DNA from 3 places in the Arthrobacter sp. D1-29 genome. Region 1 is predicted to be linked to each of the others. Evidence: riboswitches for the same ligand, from Rfam matches in the RefSeq annotation. Region 1 holds a riboswitch; each other region holds the start of a gene.
What was found. A riboswitch is a leader RNA that binds a small molecule or an ion and turns the genes downstream of it on or off. The one in region 1 is predicted to bind thiamine pyrophosphate.
Positions count from the first base shown of each region.

Region 2: another riboswitch for thiamine pyrophosphate. It lies ahead of thiO (glycine oxidase ThiO); the one in region 1 lies ahead of M1E17_RS14075 (bifunctional hydroxymethylpyrimidine kinase/phosphomethylpyrimidine kinase).
Region 3: another riboswitch for thiamine pyrophosphate. It lies ahead of M1E17_RS21805 (ECF transporter S component); the one in region 1 lies ahead of M1E17_RS14075 (bifunctional hydroxymethylpyrimidine kinase/phosphomethylpyrimidine kinase).

Region 1 is NZ_CP096383.1:3,112,065-3,119,586, forward strand. Features, by position in the region: gene proB (glutamate 5-kinase) at 1-473, opposite strand, end outside; gene obgE (GTPase ObgE) at 478-2,067, opposite strand; gene rpmA (50S ribosomal protein L27) at 2,186-2,449, opposite strand; gene rplU (50S ribosomal protein L21) at 2,509-2,817, opposite strand; gene M1E17_RS14075 (bifunctional hydroxymethylpyrimidine kinase/phosphomethylpyrimidine kinase) at 3,158-4,774, opposite strand; TPP riboswitch at 4,757-4,854, opposite strand; gene M1E17_RS14080 (Rne/Rng family ribonuclease) at 5,071-7,522, opposite strand, start outside.
Region 2 is NZ_CP096383.1:3,599,658-3,607,179, reverse strand. Features, by position in the region: gene M1E17_RS16195 (DEAD/DEAH box helicase) at 1-1,436, opposite strand, end outside; gene M1E17_RS16190 (RNB domain-containing ribonuclease) at 1,768-3,279, opposite strand; gene thiE (thiamine phosphate synthase) at 3,419-4,219, opposite strand; TPP riboswitch at 4,247-4,365, shown strand; gene thiO (glycine oxidase ThiO) at 4,357-5,691, shown strand; gene thiS (sulfur carrier protein ThiS) at 5,688-5,924, shown strand; gene M1E17_RS16170 (thiazole synthase) at 5,929-6,744, shown strand; gene M1E17_RS16165 (4a-hydroxytetrahydrobiopterin dehydratase) at 6,813-7,502, shown strand.
Region 3 is NZ_CP096383.1:4,776,712-4,784,233, forward strand. Features, by position in the region: gene M1E17_RS21795 (energy-coupling factor transporter transmembrane component T family protein) at 1-523, opposite strand, end outside; gene M1E17_RS21800 (ABC transporter ATP-binding protein) at 520-2,151, opposite strand; gene M1E17_RS21805 (ECF transporter S component) at 2,151-2,801, opposite strand; TPP riboswitch at 2,869-3,010, opposite strand; gene M1E17_RS21810 (heme-degrading domain-containing protein) at 3,068-3,610, shown strand; gene M1E17_RS21815 (hypothetical protein) at 3,973-4,248, shown strand; gene M1E17_RS21820 (hypothetical protein) at 4,360-4,635, shown strand; gene M1E17_RS21825 (DUF2975 domain-containing protein) at 4,741-5,235, shown strand; gene M1E17_RS21830 (helix-turn-helix domain-containing protein) at 5,235-5,480, shown strand; gene M1E17_RS21835 (GDSL-type esterase/lipase family protein) at 5,467-6,123, opposite strand; gene M1E17_RS21840 (DUF4235 domain-containing protein) at 6,313-6,576, shown strand; gene mnhG (monovalent cation/H(+) antiporter subunit G) at 6,657-7,067, opposite strand; gene M1E17_RS21850 (monovalent cation/H+ antiporter complex subunit F) at 7,057-7,335, opposite strand; gene M1E17_RS21855 (Na+/H+ antiporter subunit E) at 7,332-7,522, opposite strand, start outside.

The sequences.
Region 1 (7,522 bases):
ATCTCGTGGGTGGCCACGGTGTCGTTCTCGTTGACCACCGGCACCACACCGAGGTTGAGGAGGCGGTCCAGGGCGCGGAACGCGTTGGTGTGCTGGCTTCGGCGCATCAGGTCATCGGCGGTGAGCAGGACCTGGCTGACAGTTACGCCATGGGCACCAAACGCCTGCGTGTAGCGTGCCATCAGCAGGCCCTGCCCCACGCTGGCGGCGGCCTGCTGGGTGGCCAGGTCGCGGGGGCGTTTGGCCAGTCCGAGGGGCGCAAGGCCGGCCGCAATGGCGCCGGAGGACACCAGGATGATCTCGGTGCCGGCGTTCCGTTTGGCGGCCAGGGCGTCCGCCAGCGCGGTCAGGGCTTCTTCGGAGATGCCGCCTTTGATGCTGGTCAGCGACGAAGAGCCCACCTTGACAACAATCCTGCGGGCGCCCGAAAGCACGGTTCTGTCCGCGGACCGGCCTGCCGGTACCGCGGCCATGGTGCTACTGGTCATCGTCTGCGCCCAGTCCACTCTCCTTGAGAGGCTTGGCGATGCGGCGGCTGCTGACAGATTCGGTCCAGATGCCGGCCTTGCGCTCGGCTTCCAGCTCGGCCCGGGCAGCTGCCTTGGCATCCTTGCGTTCCTGCTGCTCATCGCGCTTCTGGCCACGGGTGGGGCGGTCGCCGATATCGGCAAAGCGGACGTCGGTGCCGCGGGGGGAAGCCAGAAGCTCGGCTCCGGCCATCATGGTGGGCTCCCAGTCGAAGACCACGCCGTCGTCCTCGCCGATCACCACAGTGTCGCCGGGCTTGGCGCCCTGCTTGAACAGTTCGTTCTCCACGCCAAGTTTTGCCAGGCGGTCTGCCAGGTAGCCGATGGCTTCCTCGTTGGTGAAGTCTGTCTGCTTGACCCAGCGCACCGGCTTTTCGCCCAGGACGCGGAACAGCGGTTCGAGGTTCTTTTCCTCGCGCCGGATCTTGAACCCGGCCTCATTGACGGCGCGGGGCCGGAGGACCGGAGGCTGCACCTTGGGCGGCGCGGTAGCCAGGGTGTCGCGGGCCGCCTGGACGATTTCGGCCATGGCGAAGCCGAGCTGGCGCAGGCCCGCGTGGCTGGTGGCCGAGATCTCGAAGACACGGTAGCCGCGTGACTCCAGTTCCGGGCGGACGAATTCGGCCATGTCCTTGCCGTCCGGCAGGTCCACCTTGTTCAGCGCAATCAGGCGCGGCCTGTGGTTCAGCGGAACGACCTCACCATCGGTGCCGGCGTAGCTCATGTCGACGGCGTACTTCTCCAGTTCCGCTTCGATGATGGCCAGGTCCGAGAGCGGATCCCGGTCCGACTCCAGGGTGCCGCAGTCCAGCACGTGCACCAGCGCGGCGCAGCGTTCCACATGGCGCAGGAAGTTGTGGCCCAGGCCCTTGCCTTCGCTGGCACCTTCGATCAGGCCCGGGACGTCGGCAATGGTGAAGCGGACATCTCCGGCCTGGACAACACCCAGGTTGGGGATCAGCGTGGTGAAGGGGTAGTCGGCGATCTTGGGACGTGCGGCCGACATAGCGGCGATAAGGCTGGACTTCCCGGCAGAGGGGAAGCCAACCAGGGCGATGTCCGCGATGGACTTGAGCTCCAGGACAACATCGCTTGATTCGCCTTCGATGCCCAGGAGTGCAAAGCCCGGCGCGCGGCGCTTCTGGGATGACAGCGAAGCGTTTCCCAGCCCGCCCTGTCCGCCCGCGGCCGCGACGTACTCGGTCCCTTCGCCGACGAGGTCGGCCAGGACGGTTCCGTCCTTGGACTTGACCACGGTGCCGTCAGGGACAGGGAGGATGAGGGTCTCGCCCTTCTTTCCGCCGCGCCAATCCCCCATGCCGGGGCCGCCATTGGTGGCGTGGCGGTGCGGGGCGTGGTGGTAGTCCAGCAGTGTGGTGGTCTGGTGGTCAACGCGCAGGATGACGTCGCCGCCGTCGCCGCCGTTGCCGCCGTCGGGTCCGCCCAGGGGCTTGAACTTTTCACGGTGGACGGAGACACAGCCGTGACCGCCGGTACCGCCGGATACGTGCAGTACTACCCGGTCTACAAAGCTCGCCACGTGGATCTCCTCAGTGCTGTTTCCTGGACGCCCGGAGGCGACAAGATGATTGTAATGCGGTTAAAAGCACAGTGGAGCGGACCAAGAATGGCCCGCTCCACCGCTTCAGAACTGGATGTTACTCTGCAGCTGCAGCAGCAACGATGTTGACTACGCGGCGACCGCGGCGGGTGCCGAATTCGACAGCGCCCGGGGTCAGTGCGAACAGGGTGTCGTCGCCGCCACGGCCTACGCCGGCGCCCGGGTGGAAGTGGGTGCCGCGCTGGCGGACGATGATTTCGCCTGCCGAAACTACCTGGCCACCGAAGCGCTTGACGCCAAGGTACTGGGCGTTGGAGTCACGACCGTTGCGAGTGGAGCTCGCGCCTTTTTTATGTGCCATTTGAAATGCCTGCCTCTAAATTCTGGGGAATCTGCTGAAAACCTGAACAGTAACGCTAGTTACTTGATGCCAGTGATCTTGACCTTGGTCAGTTCCTGACGGTGACCCTGGCGCTTCTTGTAACCGGTCTTGTTCTTGAACTTCTGGATGACGATCTTAGGACCACGAAGGTCCTGGAGGATCTCAGCCGTAACAGTTACCTTGGCCAAGTCCGCAGCGGCGGACGTGATCTTGTCGCCGTCCACCAGGAGCAGTGCGGGCAGCTGAATGGTGCTGCCGGCTCCACCGGTGACGCGGTTCAGGGTAACGAAGTCTCCAACGGAAACCTTCTCTTGGCGGCCGCCTGCGCGGACAATCGCGTACACCACTTGGGAACTCACTTCTCTCGACGTTTATTACTAAATTTGCGTGCGGAACCTGGGTCCATATCTGGCTGGCTCCCGCTGTGCCTCAACGCCGTGGATTCGCAAAGGAACCCGTGAGCTATCCCGGTTGCAAGATCCGCTCGTTGTCCAAGCGGGCTGCTTCCAGGGTCATAACCCAAGTGTTGGCGTAAGCACCGAAGATCTAGAATACGCTAATTTTGCCTTCGGCCGCAAATGAGGCTGGTTCCGGCGGGTTGTCTGTGATAGGCACCACAAGGTGGGCGGCACACCGACATCCGGAACCGTGCCCGACTATCGTACCGGCTGCGGCGCCTGCAGGCGATCAGGCATGCAGCCGCGGCGCGTCGAAGAATTCGACCTCGAAACGGCAGGATTGCCGGAATGCCAGGATCATCGCTGCGCGCTCATCCTCCGATCCCCGCCGCCCGGCGTCGTCCGTCATGGCTATTGCCTGCCGGGTGGCGGCGGCAAAGTCTTCGTCGGCGTAGGTCCGCAGCCAGGCGGCGTACGGGTGGGCAGCCGGTTCGCCCGCTGCCACGAACTCCGCGTGAAGCGTTTTGCCCACCTCGGCATACAACCAGAAGCACGGAAGGACTGCCGCCACCAGCACCGCATAACTGCCAGAAGCAGAGGCGGCCAGCAGATGGTCGACATAGGACTTGGTGACGGGGCCCAGAACCGTGTCCGTGGTCCTGGTGCTGAGCCAGCTGCGGTGCAACTCCGATTCAACCTCCAGGCACTGCTGGGCAGACCTGGCCCAGAACAGCTGCTCCGCCTCGGTGGGGGCCAGGGCACTGGCCCGGGCGAGCACCCGGGAATAGCCGTTCAGGTACGTGGCGTCCTGTGCGAGATAGTAGGCGAAGTGCTTTTCGGCCAGGCTGCCGTCTGCAAGGTCCCGGATGAACTCCAGTCCGTAGATGGCCTCAAGGTCCGGCGCCGCTGCTGCCCAGAGGACGTCAGCGAAGTCCGCCGCCGCCAGTGGTGTCCATCCGGCGTCCGACGTCCCCGGCTGTGCTGGCTGGAGATGATGGAAATGATGGATGGGGCCGTTGCCCGATCCCACCTCGAGCCCGGCGGAAGCCTGCAGCGCGGCGGCAAGCCAGGGCTTGACCTGGCGCAGGGAGGCTTCCCAATCGCCCAGCCGTGCCTGCGTGGTGGCCATTGCCGAGGACAGCGAGCAGCCGGTGCCGTGGCTGTTGCGGGTGCGGATCCTTGCGCCTGGCACTACTACCACGTCCTCGGAGAGCACTCCCCCGGTGTTGACCAGGGCGTCCGGGCAATCGCCGCCGTCGAGATGGCCGCCCTTGACGAGGACCGTGGCACCCGTCGCGGCCGCCAGCCTGCGGCCCTGCTCCAGCGCCTCGGGCCAGCTGCCCGCCTGCGGCTCGCCAAGTAGAATCGCCAGTTCCGCCAGGTTGGGGGTGATCAGGTCCGCCAGTGGCAAGAGCCCCTGAAGCGCTGCCTCAGCCGACTCGGCGAGCAGCCGGTCCCCGCTGGTGGCCACCATTACAGGATCCAGGACGACGACGGCGGGGCGCACCTTCTCCAGCCAGTTACGCACCGCCGCCATCACGTCAGCATCACCGAGCATGCCGATCTTGACGGCATCGACGGTGATGTCGTCACTGATGGCATCCAGCTGCCAGGCCAGAAACGAGGCCGGCGGTACATGCACGGCACGGACACCCTGCGTGTTTTGGACCGTGAGGGCGGTGATGGCAGCCATGCCGTAGCCCCCGTGGGCCGCAATGCTTTTCAGGTCGGCCTGGATGCCGGCGCCGCCGGAGGGATCGGAACCGGCGATGGACAGGACGCGTGGGACGTCCCGCAGGACGCCGGCCGCTTTTGGCTGCGTCAGTGTGGATTGCGTTGATGTTGGTGTTGTTGCTGATGCGGGCGCTGCTGGAGGCAGGACTGATGTTGACGACAAAGAAGACATCCCTTCGCCGGTGCTAGCCGGACAGGTTCAACGGGTGTGGATCTCAGCCGGCCTTCTGCGCGGCACCCCGTGTCAGTCACCCAGCGTAGCGTTCTGGGCGGCATCCCTGTTAAAGGTGACGCTTTGGCTGCGGCCGGCGCTGTTCCGCCGTTGATAGGCACAACGGCAGGTACCGGTTGGAGGCGCTTCCCAGTTAAAGGCGAGTGCCTTAAAAGGCGAATGCCCGGCTGGGCCGTGACTAATCACGGCCCAGCCGGGCATCCCGACAGCGTGGCTCCGCTGTTAGGGTTCCGCTGTTAGAGTTCGGACGCCGGCACTCCTACGCCCAGGATGATCGGAGCCTCGGCTCCGGCCGACCGGTCACCCTTGGCAACCGTCGCAGGCTCCGGGGCCTTGGCCGAATGCGAGTGACCTTCCGGCGCTGCGTGCGTACCTTCGTGGTGTTCCACCGAGGTGGCGTTGGCAGCACCCTGGGCCCGGCTGGCACTCCTGTTACGGCGCGGGCGGCGGGAGCGCGACTGCTCAGCCGTGTGGTCGGAGTAGTCCTTTTCCTCCACCGCGGGCTCCGGCTGGCGGGCAGGACGTCCTGCTTGGATCTGCTCACGTCCGGCCTGCTCTCGCCCAGCCTGCTCCGGCTGGACACGTCCTGGCTCCGCCTGCGGAAGGGCAACCTGCGGGCGTTCCTCTGCAGGAGCCGGCTCGCCAAGGTGGGCGAATGCCTCAGCGAGGCGGTCCAGCGTCAGTGCAGGCTTCTGTGCCTGGTCCTCCACGTGCTCCACAAACGGCAGCACCACCTGCTCACCGCCGAATGTCAGCACGGCCGCTGGACGGCCGGACGTGTCAGGCTGGTGCCGTTCGGGCACTGCAGCAGGCGTGGCCTGCTCTGCTTCCGGGGAAGCCGGGGCCTGGACTCCGCGGGCGGCAGCCTGAGCCGCCTCCTCGTCGTGCAGGTGCGCGGCGTGTGCTGCGGCCGCAATGTTGGCAAGGGCTGCCCTGGTGGCCTCAGCCTTGGCATGGCGCTCGGCGTCGCTGGGGTCGGGGTGGACCGTGTGGATCTGGATGGGCGCAGCCGGAGCGACGTCCAGCGGCTGGCCTCCCCGTCCGCGGCGCCGTTTGCGGTCGGTGCGTGCGCCCGGCTGGCTTTCTGTCCGCTGGCTGTCCGTCCGCTGGCTGTCTGTCCGCTCCTGGCGATGGGCGTCCGGGCGGGTGTCAGAGCGCTGCACGTGGTGCTCGGCGGCAACGATGTTGGCCCGGCGGTGCTCCACGGGATCATCGTGGGTGACGATGCCGCGGCCGGCGCAGACCTCGCACTGCTCTCCGAAGACTTCGAGAAGCCCGGTTCCCATCCGCTTGCGGGTCATCTGGACAAGGCCCAGCGAGGTGACCTCAGCCACCTGGTGCTTGGTACGGTCGCGGCCCAGGCACTCCACCATCCGGCGCAGCACCAGGTCCCTGTTGGACTCCAGCACCATGTCGATGAAGTCGATGACGATGATGCCACCGATGTCGCGGAGCCTGAGCTGGCGGACAACTTCCTCGGCCGCTTCCAGGTTGTTCTTGGTGACGGTTTCCTCAAGGTTTCCGCCGCTGCCGGTGAACTTGCCGGTGTTGACGTCCACCACTGTCATGGCTTCGGTGCGGTCGATCACGAGGGAGCCGCCGGACGGCAGGAACACCTTGCGGTCCAGGGCCTTGTGAATCTGCTCATCGATCCGCCAGGCCGCGAAGATGTCCTGATCCTTGGTCCACTTTTCCAGCCGGGCCACCAGGTCAGGCGCAACATACGTGACGTAGGCCTCAATGGTGTCCCATGCCTCCTCGCCGGAGACGATCAGCTTGGAGAAATCCTCATTGAAGACGTCGCGGACCACCTTGATGGTGAGGTCCGGTTCGCCGTACAGCAGTTCCGGGGCGAGGATCTTGGTGGACGTGGATTGGCCTTCGATGCCCTCCCACTGCGCCCGCAGCCGGTTGATGTCGTGGGTAAGCTCCTCCTCGGAAGCGCCCTCGGCCGCTGTGCGGACAATAACGCCGGCGTGCTCCGGGAGCCGGTCCTTCAGGATGCGCTTGAGGCGGTTACGTTCGACGTCGGGCAGCTTGCGTGAGATTCCGGTCATGGAACCGCCGGGCACGTACACGAGGTAGCGGCCCGGAAGGGAAATTTGGCTGGTCAGGCGTGCACCCTTGTGGCCCACGGGGTCCTTGGTGACCTGGACCAGGACCGTATCTCCGGATTTCAGCGCATTCTCGATGCGGCGCTGCTTGCCTTCGAGGTTGACGGCCTCCCAGTTCACTTCGCCGGCGTAGAGCACGGCGTTGCGGCCTCGTCCGATGTCAACGAAGGCTGCTTCCATGGACGGCAGGACGTTCTGGACCTTGCCCAGGTAGACGTTGCCGATCAGGGAATCCTGCTGGGTCTTGGAGACGAAGTGCTCAGCCAGGACGCCGTCCTCCAGGACTGCGATCTGGATTCTGTCGTCGCGCTGGCGGACGATCATCTGCCGGTCCACCGACTCGCGGCGGGCAAGGAACTCGGCCTCGGTGATGACGGTGCGGCGGCGGCCCGTGTCGCGGGACTCCCGGCGGCGCTGCTTCTTGGCTTCCAGCCTCGTGGAGCCCTTGACGCTGGTCACCCGGTTGTTGACTATCGGCTCGGTGACGGCGCGCGGGGCACGGACACGGGTCACGGTGTTGGGCGGGTCATCATCGCCGCCCCCGGTAAGTTCAAGGTCCTGCTCGCCCCGGCGG
Region 2 (7,522 bases), 490 kb from region 1:
TCCTTCGCGCTGTCCCGGGCAGAGTCCCGTCCACTGCTGCTGCGGGAGTTCTTCTTGCCGGTTTCGCCGAGGTCCTCGAGGACTTCGGCGTCAACCCCGGCCAGCGTGCGCTTGTTGCGGGGAAGCCGGCCCTTGGTGCCTTCCGGGATGTCCAGATCCTCAAACAGGTGCGGCGAGGAGGAGTAGGTTTCCACCGGCTCCGGCACGCTCAGGCCCAGGGCCTTGTTGATCAGGCCCCAGCGGGGCATGTCGTCCCAGTCCACAAAGGTGACAGCGGTGCCCTTGTTTCCGGCACGGCCGGTCCGGCCGACGCGGTGTAGGTAGATCTTTTCGTCTTCGACACACTGGTAGTTGATGACGTGGGTGACGTCGTCCACGTCGATGCCGCGGGCAGCAACATCAGTGGCCACCAGAACATCCACCTTGTTGTTACGGAAGGCGCGGAGGGCCTGCTCGCGGGCGCCCTGGCCCAGGTCCCCGTGGATGGCGGCGGCGGCGAAGCCACGGTCCACGAGTTCCTCGGCAACCTTGGCGGCCGTCCGTTTGGTCTTGGTGAAGATGATGGTCCGGCCGCGGCCGCGTGCCTGCAGGATGCGCGCAACCACCTCGATCTTGTCCATGCTGTGGGCACGGTAGATGAGCTGGCGGATGTCACGCTTGGTGAGGCCCTCGTCGTCGGGATCGGCGGCGCGGATGTGCGTGGGCTGCGTCATGTAGCGGCGTGCCATGGCGATGACCGGGCCCGGCATGGTGGCCGAAAAGAGCAGCGTCTGGCGGACCGGCGGGGTGCCCGCGATAAGGGTTTCCACGTCCGGGAGGAACCCAAGGTCCAGCATTTCATCGGCCTCGTCAAGAATGACGATTTTCACGTTCTTCAGGCTGAGGTGCTTTTGCTTGTAAAGGTCGATGAGCCGGCCGGGAGTTCCCACCACGATCTCAACGCCCTTCTGGAGGGCTTCCACCTGGGGCTCGTAAGCGCGGCCGCCGTAGATGGTGGTGATGCGGGCATTGCGCTTGCGCGAGGCATTCTGCAGGTCATTGGCTACCTGGACGGCCAGCTCACGGGTGGGCACGATGACCAGGGCCTGCGGCGCGCCGGGTACGGCGAGCTTGTCGAATCCGGCGTCGTCCGGTCCCACCACGCGCTGCAGCGCGGGGATGCCGAAGCCCAGCGTTTTGCCGGTGCCTGTCTTGGCCTGGCCGATGATGTCGTGGCCTGAGAGGGCAACCGGAAGTGTCATGGCCTGGATGGGGAACGGATGCGTGATCCCGGCATCGGCCAGGGACTCGACGATGTCCGCCCGGACGTTGTAGTCCGCGAAGGATTTCTCCTCGATTTCGTGCGGCTTCTCATCGGAGATGATGGTTTCTTCCGGCTCAAGGATCTCAAGGCCGGAATCGTCGATCAGAAGCTGGTGGGTATGCAATTCACTCACGGGGGAGTTTCCTTATTCATTTGGGCGTTGGCGCCGACTGCTCAACGGGCCGGCCAACAAGGCCGATCCGGAGCACGCTCAGCGCGCAAGCAAATCCAGTGGAAGCCGATCGCGGGCTATCTAAATGCTGGCACTGGTGACCAACGGGTGTATCTCAAGATCGCGTAGGGGCGGGCTTGTTGAATTCAAAATCAAACGAAATCAACGACCGGGCATCCATATCTACTTCTTCAGTCTAGCCGTACGGAACTCGAATGCTGGCCTTGGCACCCATCGTGGCGTTCACACCACGCACAAAGCGGGGATGCTGGGAGGCTTGGCGGTAATAGTTTTACCCCACCAGTTCGAAGTGGACTTCCCTGCTGGCAATGTCCGAGGAGATCAGCCGGACCCTGACTTTTGTGCCCGATTCGAGGTCGCCGCCGCACCGGGCCGTCACAGCGGGTTCTGCGATCTGGATGATCCCGGAGGCGCCGTTCCCGTTCTTTCCGTTGCCGTTGCGGCCGTTACCGTTGCCGGCGGAGTCGTTGCCGTTGCGGTCGTTGCCGTTGCGGGGCTTGGATCCGGAGATCACAATGGCATCGAATTCCTGGCCGACGTGGTTGACCAGCAGGGCGGCCTCCACCGTGTCCAACGCCATGCGCTCCATCCGCGAAGCCAACTGGTCGGACCCCGCCATGATGACCGGCAGGGACGGCAGTGCCTCCCGTGCCCAGTCCGGCACAGGCCTTCCGTTGCTCAGGGCTTCGCAGATCACCAGGACAAAGCGGTCGATCAGCCGCCGCAGCGGAGCGGTGGTGTGGGCATACGCCGCTCCGATGGCGGCCTGGATGGCGTCTTCCGGAACGTTGCCGTCGAACGCCGTATAGCTGGCGCCGCGGAAGAGCATGCCCGCAGAATGCAGGATTGCAAGCTGTCGCGGCTCCATAGGGTCCAGGGTGCGGAGGAATTCGCCGTAGGTGATTTCTCCATCCCAGGGCCTTCCCAACGCTTCCGTCTGGAGTTTGAAATGGTTCAGGGAGCGCTCATCCGGGGCCGCCATGGTGCGCAGGATGCCCACCTTCCCTTCGAGCATCAGAGCGGCGGCGGCCATTCCTGTCATGAGGGAAATCTGGGCGTTCCAATCCTCCACGGGAAGCTGCGGCGCAGCGGCAATCCGGTAGCCGCCGTCGGGCAACTGCACGATTTCCTGCTCCGGCATGTTCAGGCTCGCTCCGCCGCGCATGCGCTCCAACTCAACCCGCTTGAGACCCACTTCCTTGAGGAGCCGCAGGACGGGGGAGGCCGTTCCGGCGTCGATCTCCGCCTGGGCGCCTTTGTAGCTGAGCTTGGCGCGGCTGCGCATCCGGGCCCGGCGCAAACCCACCGAAACCACGTTAGCCGCGTCATCGAGCTCGAAGTCCCACACGAAGGCCGCACACAGTTGGCCCGCGAGGAGGCTGCCGGCCTGTTCGCTGATGATCTCCGGGTGCAGCGGAATCCGGCCGTCCGGGGCGTAGAACGTTTGCCCCCGACGGCGGGTTTCGGCATCCAGGGGTCCGCCCGGGATCACAAAGGCAGGGACATCGGCAATCGCATACAGGACCCGGTAGCCATCGCCGGCGCGCTCGATGAACAGTGCCTGGTCAAGGTCCGTGGACGACTCCGGGTCAACGGTCAGGAACTCAACGTCGGTCAGGTCAACTGCCGGCAGCTCCAGTGCCGCCACTGCCGCCTCCGCGTCCCGCACAGCTTCCTCGGGGTAGGGCCCAGGCAATTCCAGCTCGGTCCGCAGCGCGCTCAGGGCCTCCGCGAGGGCGTTTGTCAGCTCGTGGACGTTGGGAGCCAGGCGATGATGTGACACGAAATTCAGGTTAGCCCGATTTTGGCCTGGAGTGCACGCAGCGGGCCCTCAACGCGCCCGCATCGTTGTGGAGGAGTAGCCAGCCGGCGGGCATGGCGCTGACGCTCCGCCAGCCAAGCCGGCAGGGTTGAAGCAGGGCTCAGGACGCCCCGGCCTGCAATGCCTGAATCATGGCGGCCGCAGCCTCAGCGGGGTCCGGGGCCTCGGTGATGGCCCGGACCACCACCACCCTGCTGGCGCCAGCTTCGACTACCTGCTCAATGTTGCCCAGGTCAATGCCGCCGATGGCGAACCACGGGACTGCCTGGGCGCCGGGGACCGAGCCTGCTTCGCTGACGGCGCGCGCTGCATAGGACACAAGGTCCAGGCCGACGGCGGCCCTGCCGGGTTTGGTGGGAGTGGCCCAGACGGGTCCAACGCAGAAATAATCAAGCCCGGCCGCAAGGGCGCCTTCGGTGCCTGCCCGCGGGACTGCCTTGTTCGCGGCGGTCCCAGCGCTGATGGCGGCGTCGATCTGCCCGGTGCTGTGGGTGGACAGGCCTATGACCCGGTCCCCGAGGAGCAGGCGTGCGGATGCCAGCGGGAGGTCCTTCTGGCCGACATGGAAAACGGGGGCTTCGGAGAGCAGGGCGACGTCGGCACGGTCGTTGACTGCCCACAGCCGGCCGTGGCGCCGGGCCGCCGCTTTCAGTACTTCCAGGAGTTCCAGTTCCTCCGCCGCCTCGATGGACTTGTCGCGAAGCTGGATGATGTCCACGCCGCCGGAAAAGGCCGCATCCACAAAGTCGCCGAAATCGCCCTTCTCCCGGCGTGCGTCCGTGCACAGGTACAGCCGCGCGCTGCTGAAGCTGCCGGTGATGTCTGCGGCGGGTGCGGTGTCTGGTGCGGTGGAGATGGGGCTGCTGTTGGAGGCCGTGCTGTTGGAAAGGGCGGTATTCATGGAAACCAGCGTAGTTCCTCTAAACTGGCCTGGTACTGCGGGAGCCCGCGGCAGCTGTCATAAAGCGCCGGGCTGAGAGGGCGTCAGAGCCGACCGCTTGACCTGATCCGGCTAATACCGGCGTAGGGAAGGAAACCATGATCCCCCCATCCCGGAATGCGCGGGGCCCCGCCCCGACTGCAGCCGCGGCTGTTTTGCGTGCAGATGTTGCAGTGATCGGTGGCGGAGTCATAGGCCACGGCATCGCGTGGGAAGCGAGGCGCTCCGGCCGGTCCGTGGTGGTCATCGACGATGCCCCCGGTGCGGGGGCCAGCTGGGCGGCCGCAGGCATGCTGGCGCCTGTAAGCGAACTGCACTACCAGGAGGAGGACCTCCTGGAGCTGATGCTTGAGTCGTCAGCTCTGTGGCCCGCCTTTGCGGCCGACCTCGCCCGGCTGGCGGCACTGGATCCGGGCTACCTGCCGACGCCGACCATCGCCGTCGGGGCGGATGCGGCGGACCGCCGGGCCCTGATGGACCTCCGGACGGTCCAGCAGGCCAGCGGACTGCAGGTGGAACCGCTCACCATCCGGGAGGCGCGGACCCGGGAGGCCTTCCTTAGTCCGGCCATCTCCTGCGCACTGGACATCCCCGCCGACCACCAGGTCGATCCGCGGAAGCTCCTGGCGTGCCTGCGGCTTGCCCTGGCTAAACACCAGCCAGGTTCCGGAACCGCCGTCGAAGGTGCCGGCGAAGGGTTCGCCGTCGCCCAAAGGGCCACATCGCTCCTCTGGGAGGACGGCAAGGTCAGCGGCGTGCTGCTGACAGACGGCGGCAAGGTGCTGGCCGGCGAAACCGTGGTGGCGAACGGGCTGCAGGCAGCGTCCCTGTCTGGCCTGCCGCACGGCCTGCGCCTGCCTCTTCGGCCGGTGTACGGAGACATCCTCAGGCTTGCCGTCCCCCCGCATGTCCGGCCGCTGGTTACATCCACCATCCGCGGACTGGTACGGGGAGTGCCCGTGTACATCGTCCCGCGCCAGGATGGAACAGTGGTGATCGGGGCAACCCAGCGCGAGGATTCCCTGTCCGATGCCGGGGATGGCGCTGTGTCCGCCGGCGGCGTGTACCAGCTGCTGCGTGATGCCCAGGTCCTGGTCCCGGCGGTGGCAGAGCTGGAGCTTGTGGAAATAACAGCGAGGGCGCGCCCGGCGACACCGGACAATGCTCCGCTGCTGGGCCGGGTCAACGTTCCGGGAAGCGCAGAACACGTTGCCGGGCTGATCATCGCCACCGGCTTCTTCCGTCACGGCGTACTCCTCGCCCCCGCCGCTGCCGTGATCTGCCGGAACCTGATGGACGGCACGCCGGATCCGCGCTGGCTGCCCTTCAGCCCGGCCAGGTTTTCCGCGCTCGTTTCCGTTGCCGCGCCTGTTCATGCGGATGCCGCGATCGGCCCAGAAGCTGCCATCGACCCAGAAAAGGAATCAGTATGAACATCACCCTCAATGGTTTGCATCACGCCGTGTCCGACGGCGCATCCATAACCACCCTTGTCAGCCAAATCACCGGCCGGCCGCTGGCAGCTGACGGCCAGGCGACTGACGGCAAGAAGCTCGGCGTGGCCGTGGCACACAATTCCGAAGTAGTACCCCGAAGCCAGTGGTACGTCACGGCGCTCGCCGACGGTGACGACGTGGAACTGGTCACAGCAGTCCAGGGAGGCTGACACCATGACCGAAACCAGCAGCATCAGCACGCTAAACGAGCCAGGGCAGGCGGACAGACTGATCATCGACGGCGTCGCGCTGGGATCCCGCCTCATCATGGGAACCGGCGGCGCGCCCAGCCTGGACGGGCTTGGCGCCGCCCTGCTGGCGTCCGGGACCGAGCTGACTACCGTCGCGATGCGCCGCTATTCACCTGCCGAGTCGGGATCGCTGTTCCAGCTGCTGGTGGACCACGGCATCCGTGTCCTGCCCAACACGGCTGGCTGCTTCACTGCGCGCGATGCAGTCATGACCGCCGAACTGGCCCGCGAGGCCCTGGAGACGGACTGGGTCAAGCTGGAAGTCATTGCCGACGAACAGACCCTCCTCCCTGATGCCGTTGAACTGGTGGACGCCACGGAGCAGCTCGTCAGCCGGGGGTTTAAAGTGTTCGCGTACACCAACGACGACCCCGTGCTGGCACTGCGCCTCGAGAACCTGGGAGCTACAGCCGTTATGCCGCTGGGAGCGCCGATCGGCACCGGCCTGGGGATCCTGAATCCGCACAACATCGAGCTGATTGTTTCCCGCGCGTCGGTTCCTGTGGTGCTGGACGCCGGCATCGGTACCGCTTCGGACGCGGCGCTCGCGATGGAGCTGGGCTGTGACGCCGTGCTGCTGGCCACTGCAGTGACACGGGCGCAGAACCCCGCGCTGATGGGCGAGGCCTTCAAACACGCCGTTATCGCCGGTAGGCTGGCCAAAGCGGCCGGCAGGATTCCGCGCCGTGAGCACGCCCTGGCGTCGTCGGCCATGGAAGGCCGGGCAGAGTTCCTCTAGGTCGTTCCCCTCGGCAGGGGGCGGCCAGCGCCGGGGCCGGGCTGACAGGACGAGCTTAGGAGTCAGCAGTGGCCGGCAAGGAAGACATACTCACCAGGGCGCAGGTTGATGAGGCCCTTACAGGGCTCACGGACTGGCGGTACTGCCAGGGCGCACTGGTCACCGTCTACAAAGCGCCGACGGCGGCCGCCGCACTAGAGCTGATTGCCGCCGTCGGACGCCTTGCCGAGGAGCAGAACCATCATCCGGACCTTGACTGGCGCTACAACAGGGTCTTCATCCGCTTCACGTCCCACGATGCCGGTGGAGACGTGACAGCGCGTGACACCACCGCGGCCGCGGCCGTGAGTACGGCGGCCACGAACGTGGGGGCAGCGGCGGAGCCAGGCCTGTACAGGACGGTGGAACTGGCGATCGACACCGTGGACGCAGCAGAAATCTCTGAGGTGTGGCGGGTGGCCCTGGGCTACAAAAAAACCCCAGGCAACGATTTGGTTGATCCCTACGGGCGCGGGCCCAGTGTGTGGTTCCAGGAGACTCCCACCCCCAACAGCAGCCGGATCCACGTTGACGTTTACCGGAGCAAGGCCGAATCGGGACAAGTCCTGGAGAAGACCGCAGCCACGGGAGCCTTAATGAACCGTGACTACGCACCCGAATGGGTGGTAGTCACGGACATGCAGGGAAACCGGCTGTGCCTGTGCACGGAGGAAGGCTACCAGCCCGACATCCCGGCTGAGGTTCCAGGCCAGGCCTGATATCCGGCATCACCGCCCAG
Region 3 (7,522 bases), 1.7 Mb from region 1:
CACGCCGGGCCATGCCAATGGTCTGCCATTCCTCCGCCATGAGCCCCACGAGGCGCATGGCGGCAAGCGTGCCCAGGACGAAACGGTGCGGCAGCTTCGCCTTCTGCGCCAGCGCATCAGCGAGGTCCGTCGGGTCTGTGCAGGTCATCAGCAGGATGGCCGGCAGCGCAATGGCCAGGCCGCGCAGCATAAATCCGATCCCCAGCTGCAGGGAACCCTCGCTGATGGACCAAATCCCGACGTCGAGCAGTACGGCACCGCTGTCAGCTGCCATGATCGATGTGCTCCAGCCGCCAACGGCCGCGGCGAGAATCAGGGGCCAGGCCCGCTGCCACAGGATACGCAGCGTGAGGCCGGCAAGTGGAAAGAGCGCAAGCTCCGCCACCAGCGCCGTGGTGGCAGACACCCAGTCGATGGACAGTGCCAGCACGAGGGTAATCAGGAACACGGCCGCGAATTTCGCCAGCGGATTGGCACGGGTCAGGAGAGCGTGGTTGCCGCGGAGGTTCAGGGCTGTCCTCATGCGGCACCCGCTTCCAGCCGGGCGTCTCCTTGGGAGGCGGGGCCAAGCTGCAATTCAGTGCCGCCCAGGACCGCGCTGAACTCCTGGTCATGGGTCACGGAGACAACCGCCGTTCCCGCGTCCAGCAGCTCGGAAAGGAAGGAGGCCAGCTCAGCCCAGGTGTTGGCGTCCTGGCCGAAGGTTGGCTCGTCCAGCACCAGGACCTTGGGGTGGGCTGCCAGCACCGTGGCCACGGAGAGGCGCCGCTTTTCACCGCCGGAAAGGGTGTAAGGGTTGGCCTCGACGAGGTGGGTCAGGCGCAGCCGTTGGATCAGGTCGTCGACGCGCTCCTCGCCGTGTCCCAGATGGCGGGGACCAAACATCAACTCGTCAAGGACGCGCCCGGTGACGAACTGGTGCTCGGGCTCCTGGAACACGGTGCCCACCCGGGAAATCAGCTGGTTGGCCTTCCATCGGAAAGGATCGATACCCGCGCCGCGGCTCAGGTCCACGGTTGCCGAAACTTTTCCGCGGACCGGCGCCAACAGCCCCGCGAGTGTGAGCGCGAAGGTGGATTTCCCGGAGCCGTTGGGGCCGGTCACCGTCAGCGCGCGCCCCTCGCGGACCTGCGCGGAAATCCCCTCCTGCACCGGCACAGGCGCAATGGTCGTGAAGCCGCGGCGGCGGGGCCGTTCGCGGGACACTGCCAGTTCCTCGGCGGCCAGCAGAAGTCCGCCCGAACCCGGCGAACTGCGGGCCCGGGTGGCAGGGACGTAGCCCGGCACCCAGACGCCGGCGCCGGCCAGCATGTCCCGGGCATCTGCAAGCACCTGGTCCGGAGGGCCGTCAAGCAGGACTGCAGACGCCGAGTCAGAGCCCGGCTGCAGCACCACAATCCTGTCCACCAGGTCTTTCCAGACGGAGACGCGGTGCTCCACCACCACCAGTGTGGCGCCGGTCTTATCCAGGCAGCGGCCCACGGCGTCGCGGACCTCCAGCACCCCGTTAGGATCCAGGTTAGCCGTCGGTTCATCCAGCAGGATCAGCCCTGGCCGCATGGCCAGAATGCCGGCCAGCGCGAGGCGCTGCTTCTGCCCGCCGGACAGGGCCGACGTCGGGTGGTCCAGCGGCAGCCCGCCGGCACCCTGTCCGGCGGCAGCCTGTCCGGCAGCACTCTGTCCGGCAGAACCCTGTCCGCCTGAATTCTGCCTGGAGCCGGCGCTGCGGAGCCCCACGTCCTCAAGTGCTTCATTGACCCGCCGCCAGATCTCTTCCCGGGGCACTGCCAGGTTCTCGGCACCAAAGGCGACGTCGTCACCAAGCCGCGAGAGCACCACCTGCGTTTCCGGATCCTGCTGCATAAGCCCGGCCCGGCCTCGCCGCTCCCGCGGAGCCGAACCGTCAATGAGCAGCGAACCGGTTTCGTCGGCGTCGTCCTCTTCATCCCCCAGCACACCGGCAAGGGCGTGCAGGAGTGTGGATTTCCCCGCTCCTGAGGGGCCCAGGAGCAGCACCCGCTCGCCCGGGCCGATCTCCAGATCGAGTCCCCGGACGGCGGGTGTGGAGCGGCCGGCATGCCGCCAGCCCCAGCCCCGGGCGGAAACTGAAGCGGGCCGCGCAGCAGAAGCGCCGGCGTCGGGAGGTGTCATCAGTTGAAGACGCGCTCCGAAGCGGCCTTGCGGGAAGCGAAGGAGCTGAGGACGCCGGTCTTGGCCAGGCCGCGGGTGGCGATCCAGGACAGGGCGCCGGCGATGATGGCACCGGAGAGAGTGCAGAACAGGATGTAGGCCAGCTTGTCACCGGCCTCATAGGCGATGTTCCAGCCCCACGGCATAAAGGAGTCGTTGAGGCCGCAGAAGAGCCCGGCAGCGGCACCGGCCAGCAGCGCAGCGATGAGGTTGAACTTCTGGTGCAGGAACGACTTGAACTTGAAATTGCCGTAGACCAGCAGGAAGAACACCAGTTCGGCGCCCAGGCCCTGCAGGAGTCCGGAGATCAGCACGGTGGCGCCGTACTGCGATCCCATGATGAGCTCGCCCGTGGCGGCCACGGTTTCGCAGAAGATGGCAGCGCCCGGCTTGCGGATTATCAGCATGCCCAGTACCGCCGGGATCATCCAGCCGCCGGCGATCAGGCCGGTCAGCGGCGGGTAGACGGCGTTCATGGGGGCGGAGACGATTCCGGCGCCCTGGGACCAGGCCCAGAAGATCACGCCGCCGGCGATGGCGATGAGGGCGGCCACCACGATGTCCACCACACGCCAGGAGTTGCCGGTCTTCTTGATTGTTGCAGTTGTCATAATGGTCCTCCTGAGGAACAGGAGGGGAAAGTGCACCCCGGCGCGCGGCATCGGCCGCCCTGCCGGACACTTCGAGAACTCGACTCCCTTGCGCCGGTACTAACCGGATCAGGTTCGAGGGTCTGCGGCTGTCCGCACTCTCAGCGCCCACCTGCGGTTCCCTGGCAAAGCCAGTGATGCCCGACGGCGGCGCTCCCCTGTCGTAAATAAATCTGCCCTTGTGGGCGTGGTCCAGTTTACACCGCGAGAGGGGTAGATTGTGGGCCATGACTGCCGAACCCTCCCCTGTGACGACGTTTGATCCGGACTCTGCCGTGAGCCAGCCGGAAGGGTCGCTTGAAGCCTTGATTGCCCGGATCGAGGCAGAGATCAGCGAGCTGCAGTTCCCGCATTTCACCAAGGACGATGCCCTCAACCTCGGACTGCTCCTGGTGGAACTGGGCAAAGGCCGTCGGTTGCCCATTGCCATCGATATCACCAAGGGTGAGCAGGTCCTTTTCCACGTGGCCCTGGACGGGGCCACACCTGATAACGAACATTGGATCCGGGCGAAGCAGCGCACGGCCGCCCGCTATGAGATGCCGTCCCTGCTGGTGGGGCTCCGCGGACGGCGGGGCGGCGGCCGGGTGGAGGACGAGGGCTGGTTCGACGAGTCCCGGTACGCCCCGCACGGCGGCTCCTTCCCGCTGTACGTGGCGGGTGTGGGCGCGGTAGCCACGGTCACAGTGTCCGGGTTGCCCCAGCAGCAGGACCACGACCTGGTGGTCGAGGCGCTGCGGGAAATCCTGGCGTCGATGCAGGCGAGGTAGCTTCGGGGCACTTCCGGATTCCTAATATCATTCATGCCGGCGCCACTCCAACGAAGATGGCAGCACCAACAACGAACGTCATACGGCGACGCATGAATCCCCCTTCAGTGTCCGTGCCAACAGCCTGGCGGCAGGCACATACGGGGCTGCGTCCTGAAGGGCGTGGCATCAAGCCGCGCCCCCAGGATCGAGGCGGCCTTTGTCAGACCCCTCCTCCATACTCTCCATAGGATCGCGAACACCTGTCAACGACGTAAAACCGCAGGCCACGGGCAGGACGCATTGGAACGTAATACGAATATATGTTCTAGGATTCCTCTATGGGATCCTGAGCAAACGGGAATTGGGAGAGTGCATAAGCCGTGACAGTTACAGCTGATGAAACAGCCGTGGACATCGCCGTTGATGTCAGGTTCAACCTTGCAGGCAAGCCCCTGGCCGTGCGGTACCAAGGCGATGTCTGGCCGGTGGCAGGCACGCCCACGCAGTGGTTTGGTGGCAGCGATAGCCCCGAAAAGGTCGAGTACTGGCGTGCCCAAGTGTGTCTCGGATCAAGCTCTGCCGTCCGCATTTTCACCCTGCGCCGCGAACACCTTTCCAGGCAGTGGTTCCTGGAGTCCATAGCCGAGAGCTGTTAGGCCCCGGTGAGATCCGGCTGGCCGCCAATTAGCGACCAGACGTGGGCCGCGATCAGAACGGAATTCACCCTGCCTTCCCTGGACCAGGTCCAGCGCAGGCTCTCTGAGCTCATGGAGGATCCCGAACCCGTGATGCAGCAGCTGGTCCGCGTTTTCATTGGGGAGGGCACTTACTGCCCGGGATTCCAGTTCCTCGCCGGCGGCCTTGTCCACCCCACTGTCCTGGACCTTTTTCAGCGAGCCATGGCCTTGAAGATTCCCCACAATCACTTCACCCTATGGATGGTCTCCCCTTCGCCCGCCCTCGCAGGGGCCCGCCCCGTTGAGCTTCTGGAAACCCGGCCTCCGGCCTTGTTCAGGGCGCTGGAAGCGTTAGGCCGGAAGTAGGCGCAGCTCTCGGTCGCGAATAGCGAAAGCGTGATTACAAAAGGGTGCGTGATCTACCGAATATCGATAGACTTTCATTGTTACTCGATATTGAAGGAGATCCCGATGGGAAAACTGACCATCCTCGTGCTGCGCATTGTCCTCGCCGTGGCGCTCGCCGGCTCGCTGTTCGTGCAGGTAAGGATGGTGCCGCTGCTGGCCGTTGACCTGGAGGAGGCCGGAGCGGATTTGGTCGGCGTTCGGATTCCACTCCTCGCCATTGTGGTGCTGGGCATCATGACCGTCCAGGTCACCCTTGTTTGCGTGTGGCGCCTGCTGACCATGGTGCGGCGGGGGACAGTGTTCTCCCATGGTGCTTTCCGCTACGTCGACATCATTTTTGGAGCCGTCGCGGCGGCATCCGTCCTGGTGTTCGGGATTGCCGTCCTTCTCGCCCCGGGGGACGCGGCGCCGGGCATCGTTCTGCTGATCTGCGGGGCCTCCCTGCTGATTGCGGGCGCGGCCCTCATCGTCCTGGTGCTCCGCACTCTGCTCGCCCAGGCGGTGGCCCGGGACGTGGAGGCACAGCACCTGCGGACAGAGCTGGACGAGGTCATCTGATGCCCATCATCGTGGATATTGATGTGATGCTCGCTAAACGCAAAATGTCCGTTGGTGTGCTGGCGGAACGGGTTGGGATCACGCCCGCCAACTTAGCGGTGCTCAAGAACGGCCGGGCCAAGGCAGTGCGCTTTACAACTCTGGAGGCACTGTGCGAGGTTCTCTCCTGCCAGCCCGGAGACCTGCTCCGCTGGGAGCCCGATGACCAGCGGCAGCCGGCAGACCAGCTTGTCAGCGGGCAATGACCCTGGATTCAACGGAGTAACCCTGAAGACCCGCGACGGCGGCAACCGCCCGGGCGATCTTGGCCCCTCCCTGGGAGGAGGGTTCGATAGGGTTCGCGTAGTCGCCATCCTCGTTGCAGATCAGGCGAAGGTCTATCAGGGACATGCCCCGCGAGAATGCCGCGCGGCTGATGCAGTCGTTGAAAAACGCCAGGGCGGTCTTGATGATCCGGTGCTGCGCAGTGGAGGCAGGAGTGTCGTAGATCGTGCACAAGGCAACGGGGATCCCAGTGGCCGAAACGGCTTCAGCCATCAGGTCGTAGTCCGCGGCAAACTGTTCCTGGGCGCTGCTGAAAAGGTTCAGGGCTTCCGCGACGGAGCTGGCCGGCGATTCGAGCAGGTACGCAAAGCCAAGTGCATCGTTGCCGCCGGCGCTGACCACCAGGTGGGTGGCATCGCGGGGCAGCGAAGCAAGCTGTTGCAGGACCCCGGAAATCACATCCCCGTCCACGGCCAGCAGTGTGGCATTCCAGCCGGGTGGAAGCTCAGCGCGGACCTGGGCGATGACGTCGGGACCGCCGTCGACGTATGCCTTGTTGTCCAGGATCGAGTCACCGAGCAGAACGACGTGTCCGGCCGAAGCCTGAGGTTTCGCAGCAGCCATGTGTCTGAGCGCCTCGATTTCTGTCTCTCAGCGGCACCATTGCCGGGAAGGGTTTTTCCCAAGATAACCCGTTTTCACTGCCCGATCGTGCCCACGCTGAGAGCGAACCGCCGCGTGATCCGGGAGCCTCCGGCTCAGCGGACGCTAGGCTAGTGGCAGTCCCTTTTCCGCCCGCAAGGAGTCTGCAGAATGAACCTCTTCATCAAGCTGATTGGCACCGCCGTTAGCCTCGGCGCCGGACTGGTCGGCACCAAGGTGGTCAACGCCGTTTGGGAAAAATCCACCGGCAGGAAGGCGCCCACGGGCAGGGACGAAGATACTCCGACCAGCCTTCGTTCGGCCCTGACGTTTGCGCTCATCTCCGCCTCGGTCAGCACCATCATCCAGGTGCTCGCCAACCGCGGCACCCAGCGCGCCATCACCCGTTTCGCGAAGAGCCAGGACATCGTCTAACACCCCCACACCCCCTGGAGTTTTTGTCCATTTGTGGCGACTTTTCCAGTGGTGAAGTCGCCATAAATGGACAAAAACTCCTAGTCCCGGGAGGGGTCGTCGGAAGTGTCCTCCTGGGCCGTCTTGGCCGCGGCTCGCTGCACCACAGCCTCCAGCTCATCCGAACTGAGCAGCTCCCTGTGCAGGTGCTTGGTGCGGTATCCGGCGCGTCCCACCATGTGCGCGGACACCGGCACAGTCAGCAGCTGGAAAATCCACGCCACCGCCAGCACCGGCCACACCCACCACGTCCGCAGCTGCAGCCCGATGGCAGCCAGCAGCAGGAACAGGCCCAGCACCTGCGGCTTGGTGGCCGCGTGCATCCTGCTCATCAGGTCCGGGAAGCGCAACAGCCCGAGGGCGGCGGCCAGGGACATCAGTGCGCCCACCACCATAAACACCGCGGACACTGCGTCAATGACGCTATCCAGCGTGCTGGTCTCAGGAGTCATGGGGCTGCTCCCGCCGGTCCGCCACGAACCGGGCAACGGTCACCGAGCCGATGAAGCCGATGATGGACAGGGCCACCAACAGCATGAGGTTGTTCAGGTGCCGGTTCACCGCCATGTCAATGCACAATGCAGCGCCGATGATGGCGAGCAGGACGTCGGACGCCAGCACCCGGTCCAGGAGCGAAGGGCCGCGGGCGATCCTGATAATGGCGCCGGCCGCGGCCAGCGAAAGGATAATTGCCGTGACGGCCAGGACGGTCTGCATCATGCTGCCTCCAACCGGACGGCGTCGAGTTCTTCCCTGGTTCCCATGACGCGGATCAGCCCCGCTTCGATGGCCCGCACTTCGCGGCGCAGGTTCTCCACATCCTCGGCGTTTTTTACGTTGAGCCCGTGGACGTACAAAGTTGACGATGAACGGTCCACCTCCACCACCAGGGAACCCGGGATGAGGG